DNA from 2 places in the Duganella hordei genome. Region 1 is predicted to be linked to the other one. Evidence: predicted binding sites of a transcription regulator. Region 1 holds the regulator's gene; the other holds the start of a gene.
The links. Region 1 encodes LexA, which represses DNA repair genes until DNA is damaged. Its sites were predicted from a motif close to ACTGTATNNNNATACAGT; they were not measured.
Positions count from the first base shown of each region.

Region 2: a site for LexA is predicted at 1,937-1,954, ahead of imuA (translesion DNA synthesis-associated protein ImuA). Genes of this name have one in related genera too.

Region 1 covers NZ_BPWI01000027.1:16,428-24,194, reverse strand. The annotation lists gene rplI (50S ribosomal protein L9) at 22-474, opposite strand; gene rpsR (30S ribosomal protein S18) at 509-799, opposite strand; gene priB (primosomal replication protein N) at 815-1,120, opposite strand; gene rpsF (30S ribosomal protein S6) at 1,151-1,537, opposite strand; gene lexA (transcriptional repressor LexA) at 1,778-2,416, shown strand; gene ABWW33_RS31135 (hypothetical protein) at 2,450-3,049, opposite strand; gene ABWW33_RS31130 (tetratricopeptide repeat protein) at 3,077-3,841, opposite strand; gene ABWW33_RS31125 (hypothetical protein) at 3,941-4,513, opposite strand; gene ABWW33_RS31120 (cystathionine gamma-synthase family protein) at 4,601-5,845, opposite strand; gene purF (amidophosphoribosyltransferase) at 5,854-7,377, opposite strand; gene ABWW33_RS31110 (CvpA family protein) at 7,417-7,767, opposite strand, start outside.
Region 2 covers NZ_BPWI01000038.1:453-8,219, forward strand. The annotation lists gene ABWW33_RS32770 (hypothetical protein) at 198-1,238, shown strand; gene ABWW33_RS32775 (hypothetical protein) at 1,455-1,751, shown strand; gene imuA (translesion DNA synthesis-associated protein ImuA) at 1,974-2,720, shown strand; gene ABWW33_RS32785 (Y-family DNA polymerase) at 2,740-4,116, shown strand; gene ABWW33_RS32790 (error-prone DNA polymerase) at 4,124-7,267, shown strand; gene ABWW33_RS32795 (hypothetical protein) at 7,547-7,767, opposite strand, start outside.

The sequences.
Region 1 (7,767 bases):
GCGTTGCCGCCCGCTCAAATCTTAGGCAGCTTCGCCTACGACAGCAACGGTCACTTCCACCACCACGTCGGTGTGCAGAGCAACGCTCACCGGGTGCTCGCCCACGGTCTTCAGCGGACCGGTAGGCATGCGCACGGCAGCTTTTTCAACGGCGAAACCAGCTTTGGTCAGCGCTTCAGCGATGTCGAAGTTGGTGACGGAGCCGAACAGACGGCCGTCGACACCAGCTTTTTGCGAAACGTTCACGGTCATGCCGTTCAGTTTCTCGCCTTGGGCTTGCGCGGCGGCCAGTTTGGCGGCAGCAGCTTTTTCCAGTTCAGCGCGCTTGACTTCGAATTCAGCAACGGCCGACGCGGTAGCGCGGCGAGCCATTTTTTGCGGAATCAGGAAGTTACGTGCGTAACCGTCTTTAACTTTAACGACTTCACCCAGGTTGCCCAGGTTGACGACTTTTTCTAACAGAATGATTTGCATAGTTCTTCTCCAGGATCTTATCTAGACTACGCAATTAAGCGTGGTGCAGATCGGTGTAAGGCAGCAGCGCGAGGTAGCGGGCGCGCTTGATTGCGGTGTCAACTTGACGCTGGTAGTGCGCCTTGGTACCGGTCAGACGTGCTGGCATGATTTTGCCGTTTTCCTGGACGAAGTCCTTCAGGGTGTCGACGTCTTTGTAGTCAACTTGTTCAACGTTTGCTGCGGTGAAGCGGCAGAACTTCTTACGTTTGAACAATGGGTTTTGTTGCTTGCGCTTTTCTTTCAGCTTGAGCTTGTTTTTGTCGAACTTTTTACCGAATGCCATTTTAGGCTCCTGTATTTAAATTGAGCTGTCTGGGACAGCACTAAAATCAATGATGTGAAACACCAGGCTTTTGCTATTGCGATTCTTCTTGTTCAGAAAACCGGTGAACTGATACATGCCTGCCAGTGGCGCCTGACTGAAGCGGCCTGAAATCTCGCCCGCGGCAACCGCGGAAATTTCAAACTCGCTCAATCGGGCAATGCCCGCCTCCATCTGCTGCGACCGGTGCTGCAGGACAGCGTTCACGATCGGCATGCCGGCCGGGGTATAGCGCAAGGCGTCCCGTTCGGCGATCAAGGCGATGAATTGGCTTACATTCACTGGAGCTGATTCAGCCCGGTTCTGAAACAATTAGGCCGCAGGAGCAGCAGCGGCTGCTGGAGCTTCGGTGCGATGCGATTTCGCTGCATCTTCACGTTGTACCGACTTCATCATCGGCGAAGGAGCGGTTTCCGCTTTCTTCATCTTGACGGTCAGGTGACGCAGCACGGCATCATTGAATTTGAAGGCGGTTTCCAGCTCGACCAGGGTCTCGTTGTCGCATTCGATGTTCAGGCAGATGTAGTGTGCTTTAGCCAGTTTCTGGATCGAGTAAGCCATCTGACGACGGCCCCAATCTTCAACACGGTGCACGGCGCCGCCGCGGGTCGTTACGGTGGTTTTGTAACGCTCGATCATGGCGGGCACTTGCTCGCTCTGGTCCGGGTGGACGATAAATACTATTTCATAGTGACGCATGCAAACTCCCTTAAGGACTGTGAATATAGCCCACCCTGGCGTCAAGACAGGTGTGGGAAGAGGTAAGCCCGCGACTATATCAGCTTTTGGGCCAAAAAACCAGCCCCGGCCCGCCGCCGAAATTCCCCGCCCTATGAGGCCGCATGAATTTATTTCGCCCAAAGCAACAAATCCTCTTGCATTTCCTCTCACACTGTACAAAAATACAGACTGTCTATATACACAGGCCCAACGGACTCTATGATCAAGCTCACCGCACGACAGGAACAAATTCTCAATCTGATCAAGGATGCCATCGAAAACACCGGCTTCCCGCCGACCCGTGCCGAGATCGCCAATGAACTGGGCTTCAAATCCGCCAACGCGGCCGAGGAGCACCTGCAGGCGCTGGCGCGCAAGGGCGCGATCGAGATCGCCGCCGGCACCTCGCGCGGTATCCGCCTGCTGGGCGTGCATGCCGAGCCGGCGATGCCGAAGGTGCCGCCGTCGCTGATGATGTCGCTGCCGCTGATCGGCCGCGTGGCCGCCGGCTCGCCCATCCTGGCGCAGGAAAACCTGGAAACCAGCTACAGCGTTGATCCGGCGATGTTCTCGTCCAAGCCGGACTACCTGCTCAAGGTGCGCGGCGAATCGATGCGCGACGCCGGCATCATGGATGGCGATTTACTTGCGGTGAAGAAGGTGGACAGCGCCAAGAACGGCCAGATCGTCGTGGCCCGCATCGGCAACGACGTCACGGTCAAGCGCTACCGGAAGACGGGATCCACGGTGGAATTGTTGCCGGAGAATCCGGACTTCAAGATCATCAAGGTCGATCCGGAAGCGGACGAGTTCGCGCTGGAAGGCCTGGCGGTCGGCCTGATGCGCAGCTGGCACTAAGTTCGCGCCAGCTGCCCGGACGCCGCTATGGTCTTAGCGGCGGTTGTCTGCGGTCGGACGCTGGCCAGGCATGGCGCTGCCGACAACATAGGAAGCCATGCCGTTGTCGCTGTTGTTGACCGAATAGTAGTTCTGTTTGAAGTGCTTGACGTAGCTCGGGTCCTTCAGGAATTCCGAGGTGGCCTGCGCCCACAACTCCGCCTTGACGTCCAGCGCCTGCGCCTTGCGCTGCATCTCCATGGCGATCTCGGTATAGGCCATATCCATGCGCGTGGCCGCGACCTTGCGCTCGGCATCGGTCATCACCGCCGCCACGTCGGCCGGAATGGCTTTGCCGGCCGGCAACAAGGCGTTATAGCTGCCGATGAACTGGTTGTAGCACTCGCTCCATTCAGCGATATTGTTACGCACCTGCTTGACGCCGTCGCGGGAAGCGGAATGGGACGGCATCACCGGCTCGGCGCAGTTGGCCTTGGCGGCCAGGTCGGCACCGTCGTAGCGGCTGGTGTAATAGTCGATGTCCGCCTGGTGCGCGCGGCGCTTGGCCACGATCTGGTCCACATCGGTCGTCCCCGCAGCCCAAGCCTGCGTGCCCATCACGATCATCAGACCAGCAATTATTGCAACTCTCATCGTTTACTCCCGGTTATCACATCGTAGTTATTTGGTGCTCTTGCCCATGATAGAACTGCCGACCCGCATGTTCTGGTCCCAGTTCTGCTGCTGGTCGGTTTCCGCCTGGCGCTGGGTCAGCGCGTTCTGGCTGCGGGCGCTGGCGGTCTTGACGTACTCGGTGGTCTTGGCTTCCCAGGCTGCCTGCGCCAGGTTCACGCTGTCGGCCTGCTTCTTCGCATCGGCGCCGGCGGCCGCGTAGGCCTGGTCCATGCGCGCGATGGACTGGGCAAATTCGGCATCCGTCATCAGGTTGGGCAGGTCGGCCGGGATTGCCTTGCCGGCTGGCAGCAGGCTGTTCAGGTTCTTGACGAAACCGTTGTAGCAGGCCAGCCAGGCGTCGACGTTGACGCCGACCGCCTTGATGTCCCTGACATTGGTGGACATCGCTGGAATGTCCGGCTTGACGCAGTTGAACTTGCTCAGCGTAATATCCGAGCCGTCGTACTTGTTGGCGTAGTAGTCGATCTGGCTCAGCTTGGCCTGGCGCTGCGGCGTCATCTGCAAGGCCGCCTTGGCGTCGGCCACGCCAGCGTCGGCGGCCTTCTTGAACAGCTCGTCGCCCTTGGCCATGTCCACCGCCGTGCCTTCGCCGTACCAGTACAGTTCGCCCAGGTGGAATTGCGCGACGGCGTTGCCGCCGGCGGCCAGCTTGGCGTAGATCGGCAGCGCGCGGGTGTAGTCCTTGGCGGCCATCAACTTGTCGGCATCGGCCAGCTCATCCGCCAGCACGCTGCCGCTGACCAATACCATGCACAACCCGATTATCGACGAAGCTTTCATGTCACACCTTTTTAGTTATAGTCTGAAAAACCAAGTGTATAACCAAACTTAAGGATTTGGCAAAACAATTCAGTGCTTGACCGCCAGCGTGGGCACCGGACCCGACGCGCGCGCGGTCGAGGCGCCGTTGCGGGCCTCGGTCTGCTGCACCAGGGCGACCTGCTGCGTGCGGGCGTTCTCGGTGGCGACGAATTCGTTGGTCTTGGTTTGCCAGGCTTCGCGGGCGGCCATGATCTGGTCGGCGCGCTGCTTGCCTTCGGCGTAGACGGCGGCGTAGGCGTGATCCAGCCGGGACAGTGCCTGCTTCAACTCGTCGTCCGTCATCAGGTCGACCAGGTCGTCCGGAATGGCTTTGCCGACAGGAAGCACGTCGTGCAGTTTTTTGACGAAACCGTTGTAGCAAGCCATCCAGGCGTCGATGCCGGCGCCGACGGCCTTGATGTCCTGCTTGGTTTCGGAGCGGGTGGGAATGTCGGGCTTGACGCAGTTGAACCTGGCCAGCGCGACATCGGCGCCGTCGTAGCGCTGGGTGTAGTAGTCGATGTCGGACTGGCGGGCCCTGTGCTGGTCACTCTGCAGGTCTTCGGCCTGGACTGCGCCGGCCGCGGCCAGCGTTAACGCAAACACCAAAGCAGTTTTCATTGTTCCGCCCCTTGGCTTTAAATATATTAAAGCCAAGTGTATAGAAAAAGATAACTGCGCACAAATATTCAAATGTGCAGTTTTGTATCAGCAGCCTTCCAGCGCGCAGGCGAAGTCGTCCAGCAGATCGTCGGCGTCTTCGATGCCGACCGACACCCGTATCAGCGATTCGGCGATGCCCATCGACGCGCGGCGCTCGGCGCCCATCTCGTAGAAGATGGTGTGGGCCACGGGAATCACCAGCGTGCGCGTGTCGCCCAGGTTGGACGCCGGAATCGCCAATTTCAGGCGATTGAGGAAATCGAAGCAGTCGATGCCGTCCTTCAGCTCAAAGCTCAGCAGCGAGCCGTAACTGCGGAACAGCTCGGTCGAGATGCCATGTTGCGGGTGCGACTTCAGCCCTGGATAGTGAACCGCTGCGACGCGCTCGTCCGCCTCCAGCATCCCGGCCAGCGCCAGCGCGTTGCTGCTGGTGCGCTCCATGCGCAGCGCCAGCGTTTCGGCGCCGACGGCGATGTGGTGCGCCGCTTCCGGCGCCAGCGAGGCGCCGAAGTCGCGCAGGCCCTTGGCGCGGATCTGCGCCAGCCCCCATTGCGCGGGCGCGGCCTTCTTGTAGTTCTCGTAGATATTCGGGAACCTGCTCCAGTCGTAGACGCCGGTGTCCGTCAGGCTGCCACCCAGCGCGTTGCCGTGGCCGCCGATCGACTTGGTCAGCGCATTGATCACCAGGCCGGCGCCGACCGATTTCGGACGGAACAGATATGGCGTGGTCATCGTGTTGTCGACGATGTAGAGGATGCCGCGCTGCTGGCACAGTTCGCCGATGCGCCGCAAATCCGCCACCTGCGTGCGCGGATTGGCGATGGTTTCGACGAACACCACGCGGGTCTGGTCGGTGATGGCGGCGGCGACGTTGGCGACGTCGGTGGCGTCGACGAAGGACACGGCCACGCCCTGCCCCATCGTGGTCTGCCACAGGCTGTTGGTGTTACCGAACAGGAAGGCCGACGACACCACGTGGTCGCCGGCGCGCAGCAGCGACTGGAACACGGCGCCGATCGCGCCCATGCCGGTGGCGAAGCACAGCGTGCCGACGCCCTGCTCCATCTTGTTGACCTTGTCTTCCAGCGCGGAGATGGTGGGGTTGCCCTGGCGGCCGTAGCGGAAGCCCGGCTCCTTGCCCTGGAACACGGACGCCAGCTGGCGCGCGTCGGCGTAGCCGAAGGCGACCGAGGTATGGATGGGCTTGTGCAGCGAGCCGTGCTCGATGCCTTTCAGGCGGTCGTTGTGCAGGATGGTGGTGGTGAAACCGTAGTTCTTTTTGTCGCTCATGGTTACGGTTACGCTTCGGTGACAGCCAGGTTCAGGTTCAGTTGCGAGCGGCCCGCGTCTTCCGGCGCGGCGGCCTTCGGATGGTGGCGCGCGTACTCCAGCTTGTCCAGGTAGTCCTTCGAGATGTCGCCGGTGACGTAGACGCCGTCGAAGCACGAAGCCTCGAAATTCTTCAGCGCCGGATTGACGTCCGAGATCGCCCGTTTCAGCGCGTCGATGTCCTGGTACACCAGGTGGTCGGCGGTGATCTCGCGGCACACTTCCTCGGTGGTGCGGCCGTAGGCGATCAGCTCGTCGCGGGTCGGCATGTCGATGCCGTACACGTTCGGATAGATCACCGGCGGCGCGGCCGAAGCGAAGATCACTTTCTTCGCGCCCGCTTCGCGCGCCATCTGCACGATCTCGCGGCTGGTGGTGCCGCGCACGATCGAATCGTCGACCAGCAGCACGACCTTGTCCTTGAACTCGGAGGCGATGGCGTTGAGCTTCTGGCGCACGGATTTCTTGCGCGCGGCCTGGCCCGGCATGATGAAGGTGCGGCCGATGTAGCGGTTCTTGATGAAGCCTTCGCGGTACTCGACGTTCAGCGCCAGCGCCAGCTGGATCGCGGCCGGACGCGACGAATCCGGAATCGGCATGACCACGTCGATCTCGCCGTCCTTGAATTCGCGCTTGATCTTCTCGGCCAGGTACTCGCCCATTTTCAGGCGGGTGGCGTAGACCGAGGCGCCGTCGATGACGGAATCCGGACGGGCCAGATAGACGAACTCGAACACGCAAGGGTTGAGCGACGGATTGTCCGCGCACTGGCGGCTGTGCAGCTGCTTGTCGGCGTCGATGAAGACGGCCTCGCCCGGCGCGATGTCGCGCACGAAACGGAAGCCCATGCCTTCCAGCGCCACCGATTCGGAGGCGATCAGGTATTCGGCGCCCTGCTCGGTTTCGTTGATTCCCAGGCACAGCGGACGGATGCCGAACGGATCGCGGAAGGCCAGCAGGCCGACGCCGGCGATCTGCGCCACGGCAGCGTAGCCGCCGCGCACGCGGCGATGCAGCACGGTCACGGCTTCGAAGATCGTGTCGGCGTCGATCGAGATGCCGGTGGTGGCTTTCTGGATTTCGTGGGCCAGCACGTTCAGCAGCACTTCCGAATCGGAATCGGTGTTGATGTGGCGGCGGTCGTTCTGGAACATTTCCTTTTTGAGCTGTTCCCAGTTGGTCAGGTTGCCGTTGTGCGCCAGCGTGATGCCGAACGGTGCGTTGACGTAGAACGGCTGCGCCTCTTCCTCGCTCGACGAGCCGGCCGTTGGGTAGCGGCAGTGGCCGATACCGGAATTGCCTTGCAGCGTACGCATATTACGGGTACGGAAGACGTCACGAACGAGGCCGTTGGCCTTGTGCATGGCGAACATGCTGCTGTGATTGGTCGCGATACCCGCCGCATCCTGGCCGCGGTGCTGCAGCAGCAGCAGCGCGTCATACAGCAGTTGATTGACAGGTTGATGGGATACGACGCCGACGATGCCACACATGATGTTGCTCCTGGACTTGGTGCTACGGATTTAAAGAATTCAAAAATTTACATGCTGCGCCATGGCAGCGGGAAGGAAGGCTTTCACCATATGCGCCCCGGTCTCCGCGAGCGGACTCAATAGCGCATTCTTCCAGAATGCCTGTTGCGGTATCGACGTCATCCCACACAAGATGACGCCGGCCAACACGATTACAAGGCCGCGGCCGAAACCGAACACCATGCCCAGCAAGCGGTCGACCAGCCCGAGGCCGCCGGCATCGAGCAAGGCGCCCAGCGCCATGCCCAGCAGCCCCATTAAAATTCGCACGCCGATAAACAAGGCGATAAAGGCCAGGATCAGGCGCAGCACCTCGCCCGGCACCACCGGCGGCAGCAGCTGCGCCAGCGC
Region 2 (7,767 bases), on a different contig from region 1:
CCGGCGTGGGGCGTGTTCGGAAACGAGATCGAGGCAATTCAAAACCGCTTTTGTCCGTCACGTTGCGAGCTTGAATCAATAAGCTGATCGTGCGCTTGAGGGTCGCACGTTCAGCTTCCTGTGATTTCGAACAAGGTTCTATGTTAGTTCGATATCTATTGATAGAATGTAAATTTTCTTACTGGCAATAGATAAACATGAAAAAGACGGCATGGCATCTCGATGCGGCTGCAAGCTGGATTTTCGCCTTTGTACTTGTTGCGTCTGCGTTACCGGTTCGCGCAACTGAACTGAAGTGGTTCTATGTGCGTATGGACAAATCTGCGGCGTTAGCGGAACTGTGCGTTGCACTACCGAGCGATGTAAGTCCTGAGGCATCGTTGGCGCAAAATGTCCAAGGCGGTGTCAAGCTCGACTTTACGGACAAGACAGATGAGGGGGAGATAAAAGTCTTCTCTTCGAAGTCTGGCTACAATTATGCTTTTGCGACGACCCCGAAAGCATGCGCGACTTTTCGGCAGAATATGATGGCCGCTGCGGAGCAGCGCAAGCTTTCACCATTGTGGCTTGTAGCAGATGGTGCGAGGAATGCCTGCCGTCCTCTAACAGAATTTTTCCCGCCAGTTGGCAATATCCCTGGAGCTGCGATTCCGACTGCAGCTCAACAGGCCGCGCGGATGGCCGACATGCAGCCAGAACTTAAGTTTTTATCGCCCAGGTTTGCGAGCCTGACAGTAACGCTTCCGAACCAGAATAAGAAGACTTTCAGCATCTTTTCAAAAAAATCGGAGTGCGCAGAGTACTTGGTCGGCCTGCATAAGGTCCTTCAGGATCAGTCCCGAAATACTGGAAAATCTGCCCAGGTCGAAGGTTCACGTTTCGGAATGTACAGTGGCGAAACGAGAAACCTGAAAGTCGGGGTCGAAACACAACCGCAAGGAACGGCCCTGGTCGTAGTCAACAAAGCAAGCAACGACTTCACGTTCGAGCCTACCACCATCGTCCTGGAAGCCGGGCCCAAGAAAGTTTCCCCCTGTACCGCCTATCTTTTGAGTTTGCAGGGAATCGGCGTGGCCACGGTCGTCGCGGTTACGGCAAAGTCGACTGAGGGATATATGCTTGGCTCGTGCCCGAGCCATGATAATAACGGGAAGATGGGTGATCGACTGGTGATCAACCGCCCAATCACAGCAGTCGTCATCGGTGGGGTGAGAGTGAAAATGGGTAGGGATAATTGAGTGGTGGCCGTCCTTGCCTTGGCACCGCCAGTTCCGGCGGCTGGCTGTACGCTCTTTGCTGGACCGCACCGACCGGCCGAGCGTGTTGTTCGAGCGCACTAACGTGGCTCCGTGACACACAAGGTGCTGCTGCCAGGCTGTACGACGCTTGAAAGGTACGTCACGCGCCTGCGCAGCCGCGTCGAGGAGCGCTTGTGGCGCACGCTCGGAGTTGGAATGAGCCTGGATCAGCAAACGCGCCTGGAAGGCCTCTTAGTATCTTCTGGTGGCAGTCGGAATTCCCAGCTTGATCGCCTTCGCACCGGACCGGTGGTGGCCAGCAGCCGATCAATGAGCCTGGCGCTGATGCGGCAACAAGCCGTTCGCGAGCTTGGCATCCGGTTGCCGGCCGCTACGGGCATCCCGGCCACGCGGGATGCGATCCCCGTGGTGGACGTGCGGCGGCTTAATCATGGATTTTCCTTGATCCGGTTTTCCGTTCCACTGCACCTCAGACCTCAGGTGCATGAATAAAAGCAAGCCCCCCCACGAACGCCCTTTTATCCCCTCAGGCTGCTGTACGTCCGGCGCCGCCACAGAAACGCCACACCGTTTCCGCACCTCCCCATTGGGGGCGTGGACAGGTCCGCAACGCGGCGCCTGCCTATTTCTGCACGGAAGCAAAAAGCACTTGCGCAAAGCCCCGGGGCATGGATTATACTGTACATCCATACAGTTTAAACTATTAACAAAATCATGCTCTGCCAAGCGCTGCAACAGCAACCAGCCGACTTCAACGCCAGTCCGCCGTCGGCGTGGCCTGATGTCTGGCGGGCCAGCGAACTGGCGGTATCGCGCGTGCCGGGACACCCAACCGGTCATGCCATGCTGGATCATGAATTGCCCAATGGAGGGTGGCCGCGCTCCACGCTGGTCGAACTGCTGTTGCAGCAATCCGGCATCGGTGAGCTGCAGCTGCTCAAGCCGATTCTGTGCAAGCTGTCGGAGGGCCAGCGGATCGCCCTGGTCCAGCCGCCCTACCTTCCGCAAGCCAAGGCGTTCAGGAAACTGGGCATCGACACCAGCCGACTGCTGTGGGTACGCGCGTCGGGTTCCGGCGACGCGTTGTGGACCGCCGAACAGATACTCAAAAACGGCAGCTGCGGCGCGGTCGTGTTGTGGCAGACCAACGTGCGTCCGGAATCTCTGCGGCGGCTCAATCTCGCGGCGCAGTCCGCGGACACCTGGTTCTGGCTGATGCGCCCGATGGCCTGCGCCGGCGAAGCATCGCCGGCACCGCTTCGGCTCGGATTGCGGCCGGCGGTGGGTGGGGTCGCAATTGAAGTGCTCAAGCGCCGCGGCCCCGCCTCCGACGAAACCCTGTTCGTACCATTACCCGACATGCCCGCCGGCCGTCACCCTCTGCATCATGAAAACGCCCCTGCTGTTAAGTTTGTACCTGCCGTTGTTACCGCTCGAAACGCTGCGCCCGTCCTGGTCTGAAGCGGGTGCTTACGCGGTTATGGACGGCGGACAGGTCCTGATCGCGTCGCCATCGGCGCGACGCGAAGGCGTGCAGCCGGGCATGCGCAGTAGCGGCGTCGCCACCATCGCCCCCGACACCGCCATGCTGGAGCGCGATGTGGCCAAGGAGGCGCGCGCGCTCGACGCGATCGCGCTGGCCCTGCTGCAGTTTACGCCGGAGGTGGCGTTCGACGCCGACTTCAGCATGACGCTCGATGTCGGTGCCAGCCTGCGCCTGTTCGGCGGCCCACTGGCGCTGTGCCGCTTGGTTGGTCACAGCGTCCAGCGGCTGGGGTTTACACCGGTGTTGGGCGCCGCGCCAACGGCCCACGGTGCCTGGCTGCTGGCGCATGCACCGCATGAGCGCAAGCGACCGCCGCACCGCCGCTGTCTGCGGCTGCGCACCCTCGCCTCGCGCCTCGACCAACTGGCGTGCACGTTGGAGCCTGCCGCACAGCCGTTCACGGTCTGGCTCGACGGCATCGGCGCCAAACAGTTGGGCGCCCTGCGGCGCCTGCCGCGCGCAGGCCTGCTGCGCCGCACCGGCAAGCTGCTGCTGGCGGCACTCGACCAGGCCTACGGCGACCAGCAGGAAATGCACCACTGGATCGCCATCCCCGACGCCTTCTCGGCCCATGTCGAAACCTTCGACCGCATCGAGCACGCCGAGGCGCTGCTGGTGGGCGCGACCGCGCTGATCCTGCAGATGACGGGCTGGCTGACGGCGCGCCAGCTGGCCGTGCTGACCTTTACCCTGTTGCTGGAACATGAGCGTGGGCGCGCGGCCATTGCCCCGACGCCGCTGGAAATTGCGTTGGCCGAACCCGCGTGGAAGGAGCAGCACCTGCTGCGGCTGTTGAAAGAGCGACTGGCCAAGATGGAACTGGCGGCGCCGGTGATCGGCCTGACTTTGCGGGCCGATCAGCTGCAGCCGATGCTGCCTCCGACCGACCAGCTGTTCCCCGAGCCCGGCGGTTCGCCCACCGACTTCAAGCGCCTGCTCGAGCTGCTGTCCGCCAGGCTGGGACCGGAGAACGTGATGACCCCGGCCTTTACGCCGGACCATCGTCCGGAACAGTGCAACGGCTGGCAGCCGGCGACGCAGGCGAGGAAGGGGCTGCAGGAAGAGGACGAGCTGCTGGACCGCCCCTGCTGGGTGCTGCCGAAGCCGATCGCGCTGATCATGCGCGAGGAGCGGCCGTTTTACGGCAGCCCCCTACGGCTGATACGCGGTCCCGAGCGCCTGGAGGCAGGATGGTGGGACAACCAGACGGTGGTGCGCGACTACTACGTCGCGCAGGGAACGGACGCCACCTGTTACTGGATCTATCGCACCCGCGATGCGCGCTGGTACCTGCACGGCCTGTTCGGCTGACACGTTCATGGCCACTCCTTCCATCCTGCCGGCCTACGCGGAACTGCAGTGCGTCAGCCACTACACCTTCCTGCACGGCTCCTCTGCGCCCGAACAGCTGGTCGAGCGGGCCGCCGGCCTGGGCTACCATGCGCTGGCGATCGCAGACGAGTGCACGATGGCCGGTGTCGTCAAGGCGCATCAGGCGGCCAAGGAGGCTGCCCTGAAGCTGGTGATCGGCAGCCAGATGTGGGTGACGCCGGAGGACGGCAGCCCGCCGTTCAAGTTGCTGGTGCTGGCCGTGAACAGGAACGGCTACGGCAACCTGTGCGAGCTGATCACCGTCGGCCGCCGGCGCGCGGAGAAAGGCAGCTACCTGATACGTCCGCGCGACATCGCCGCCCCGCCGCCGGACCTGGCAGAGCTGCGTGGCATGCCGGACTGCCAGCTAGTGCTGCTGCCCCGCTACGGAGAGGATGCCTCCGTGCTGGAACGCCATGCCGCGTGGCTGCTGCAGAACGCGCCCGGACGCGCGCGCATCGCCCTCACCTTGCATCTGCGCTCGCGCGACGAGGAACACCGGCAAACGGTGCTGGCGATCGCCGCGCAGCTGGCGCTGCCGGTGGTGGCCACCGGCGACGTCGTCATGCATGTGCGCTCGGCCAAACCGCTGCAGGATACGATGACCGCGATCCGCCATGGCGTGCCAGTGGCGCGCTGCGGCTACCGGCTCGCCTCCAACGCGGAGCAGCACCTCCGTTCGCGCGTGCGTCTGGGCAACCTGTATGCGCGCGAGATGCTCGACGAGACGATACGCTTGGCCGACCTGTGCAGGTTCTCGCTCGACGAGCTGCGCTACGAGTATCCGGTCGAGATCGTGCCGGAGGGACACACGCCCACCAGCTACCTGCGCGAGCAGGCCTACATCGGCGCCCACTGGCGCTACCCTCACGGCATTCCCGACACCGTGCAGGATCTGCTGGAACGCGAGCTACAGCTGATCGCCGAACTGGCCTACGAAAACTACTTCCTCACCGTGTACGACATCGTCCGTTTCGCGCGCGCGAACAGGATCCTGTGCCAGGGACGCGGATCCGCCGCCAACAGCGCCGTCTGTTTTTGCCTGGGCGTGACGGAAGTCGATCCGGCGCGCGGCACGCTCTTGTTCGAGAGGTTTATTTCGAAGGAGCGCAACGAGCCACCCGACATCGACGTGGACTTCGAACATCAGCGGCGCGAGGAAGTCATCCAGTACATCTACAACAAGTATGGACGTACCCGAGCGGCGCTGACGGCGGTGGTCACCAGCTACCAGCCAAAGAGCGTGCTGCGCGACGTCGGCACCGCGCTGGGCGTCGATCTCTCAATTGTCGATAAGGTGGCCAAGGCGGCGCACGGCTGGGGCGGACGCACGGAACTGGCCGAACGGATGGTCAGCTGCGGTTTCGATCCGGAATCGGACATCGCCCACAAGTGGGCCTATCTGGCCGAGCGCATGATGCGCTTCCCACGCCACATGTCCCAGCACCCCGGCGGCTTCGTCATCGCCCGCACCAAGCTGTCGCGCCTGGTGCCGGTGGAAAATGCCAGCATGGAGGACCGCACCATCATCCAGTGGGACAAGGACGACCTGGACGCTGTTGGCCTGCTGAAGATCGATATCCTGGCGCTGGGCATGCTCAGCGCGATGCGCCGCGCGCTGGACCTGATCTCGGAGCTGCGCGGCGAGCGCTTCGAACTGCAGGACATCCCGCACGAGGATCCGGCCACCTACGACATGATCTGCCAGGCCGACACGGTGGGTGTGTTCCAGATCGAGAGCCGCGGCCAGATGTCGATGCTGCCGCGCTTGCGGCCTCGCACCTTCTACGATCTGGTGATCGAGGTGGCCATCATCCGTCCCGGCCCGATCCAGGGCGGCATGATCCATCCCTATCTGCGCCGGCGCGCCGGCACCGATCCGGTGACCTATCCCAGCAAGGCGATCGAGGGCGTGCTGTCGCGTACCCTGGGCATCCCCATCTTCCAGGAACAGGTGATGCAGATCGCCATGGTTGCGGCGGGCTTCACCGCCGGCGAGGCCGACCAGCTGCGCCGGGCGATGGCGGCCTGGAAGCGCAAGGGCGGCCTGGAAAAGTTCGAGGACAAGCTGATGGCCGGCATGGCCGAGCGCGGCTACACGCCGGAGTTCGCAGCCTCCATCGCAGGCCAGATCCGCGGCTTCAGCGAGTACGGTTTCCCGGAGTCCCACGCGGCCAGCTTTGCGCTGCTGGCCTACACCTCCAGCTGGCTCAAATGCCACGAACCGGCGGCCTTCCTGTGCGCGCTGCTCAACAGCCAGCCGATGGGGTTTTACAGCCCGTCGCAGCTGGTCCAGGACGCCAAGCGACACGGCGTCGAGGTGCGGCCGGTCGACATCCACATCAGCCACTGGGAAGCCATGCTGGAGCCATCAGATCGGCCACAGCACGCCGTTCGCCTGGGGCTGAACACCATCACGGGTATGGAGCGCGAAGCCGCCTGGCGCATCGAAGAGGCACGCGCGGTCGAGCCGTTCACGAGCCTGCACGACCTGGGCCTGCGCGCGGATCTGGACGCCGCGCAGCTCAAGCTGCTGGCCAGCGCCAACGCTCTTGCATCGATCAGCGGCAACCGCCGGGAAGCGATGTGGAGCGCGGCCGGCAGCACGCCGGACAAGGGACTGCTGCGGGAAGCGCATGTGGCCGAGGAGGCGCTGCAGCTGGAGGCGCCTTCTGAGGCGGAGGAATTGGTGGCCGACTACCGTCATCTCGGACTGACGTTGGGCCGTCACCCGCTCGCGCTGCTGCGCAAGCGCCTGCATGCGATGCGCTTCATGCCGTCCGAAGTGCTCAACCACTACAGCGATGGCCAGCTGGCGCGGGGCTGCGGCCTGGTGACGGTGCGCCAGCGCCCGGGCACTGCAAAGGGCGTCGTCTTCATCACCATGGAAGACGAGACAGGCAACGTCAACGTCATCGTCTGGCCCAAGCTCGTCGAGCAGCAACGTAAAGAAGTCATGGGCTCGCGCCTGTTGGGCGTGTACGGGCAATGGCAGATGGCAAACAACGTGCGCCACCTGGTCGCCAAGCGCCTAGTCGACCTGACGCACCTGCTTGGGGAACTCGAAACACGCAGCCGTAATTTCCACTAACACTGCCCAACGCCTACGCTTACAGAGGCACATTGATAGGGGTGATTCACACTCAAGCAAACGTTGAGCGCTTAGTGGATGCCGGTTACCGGCACCGAACCGCCTGTGGACTCGCCTGAATAGCAGCAGGTTGCGTAAATTCCGCGTAATGGCTGCGTGGCGTACTCGAGTCCGCTTCCGCCCCGTTGCGGACGTCCGACCTACGTCGTTACATAGGGTCAAAATCTCGATAGCTAGTTTAGGAAGATGTTGCAACAGGTAGCGGCCACTCTTAAAAAATTACTTCTTCTCAGAGGAAACTAAACCTTTCAATCGTTCAATAACGCCTACGTTCTTCTCGTCCCGAATAAAATCAAAAAGTGCTTCAGCTGGTAACGCTTCTCTATGATTTCCATTTAGTGTTGTGGATGCGTTGAAGGCCACCGCCTCAATTGCCTTTGCTATAAGTTCTTTTTTCAACGAATCGACATCCGGAACCTGCAGGGCGTCAAGTTGTCTTT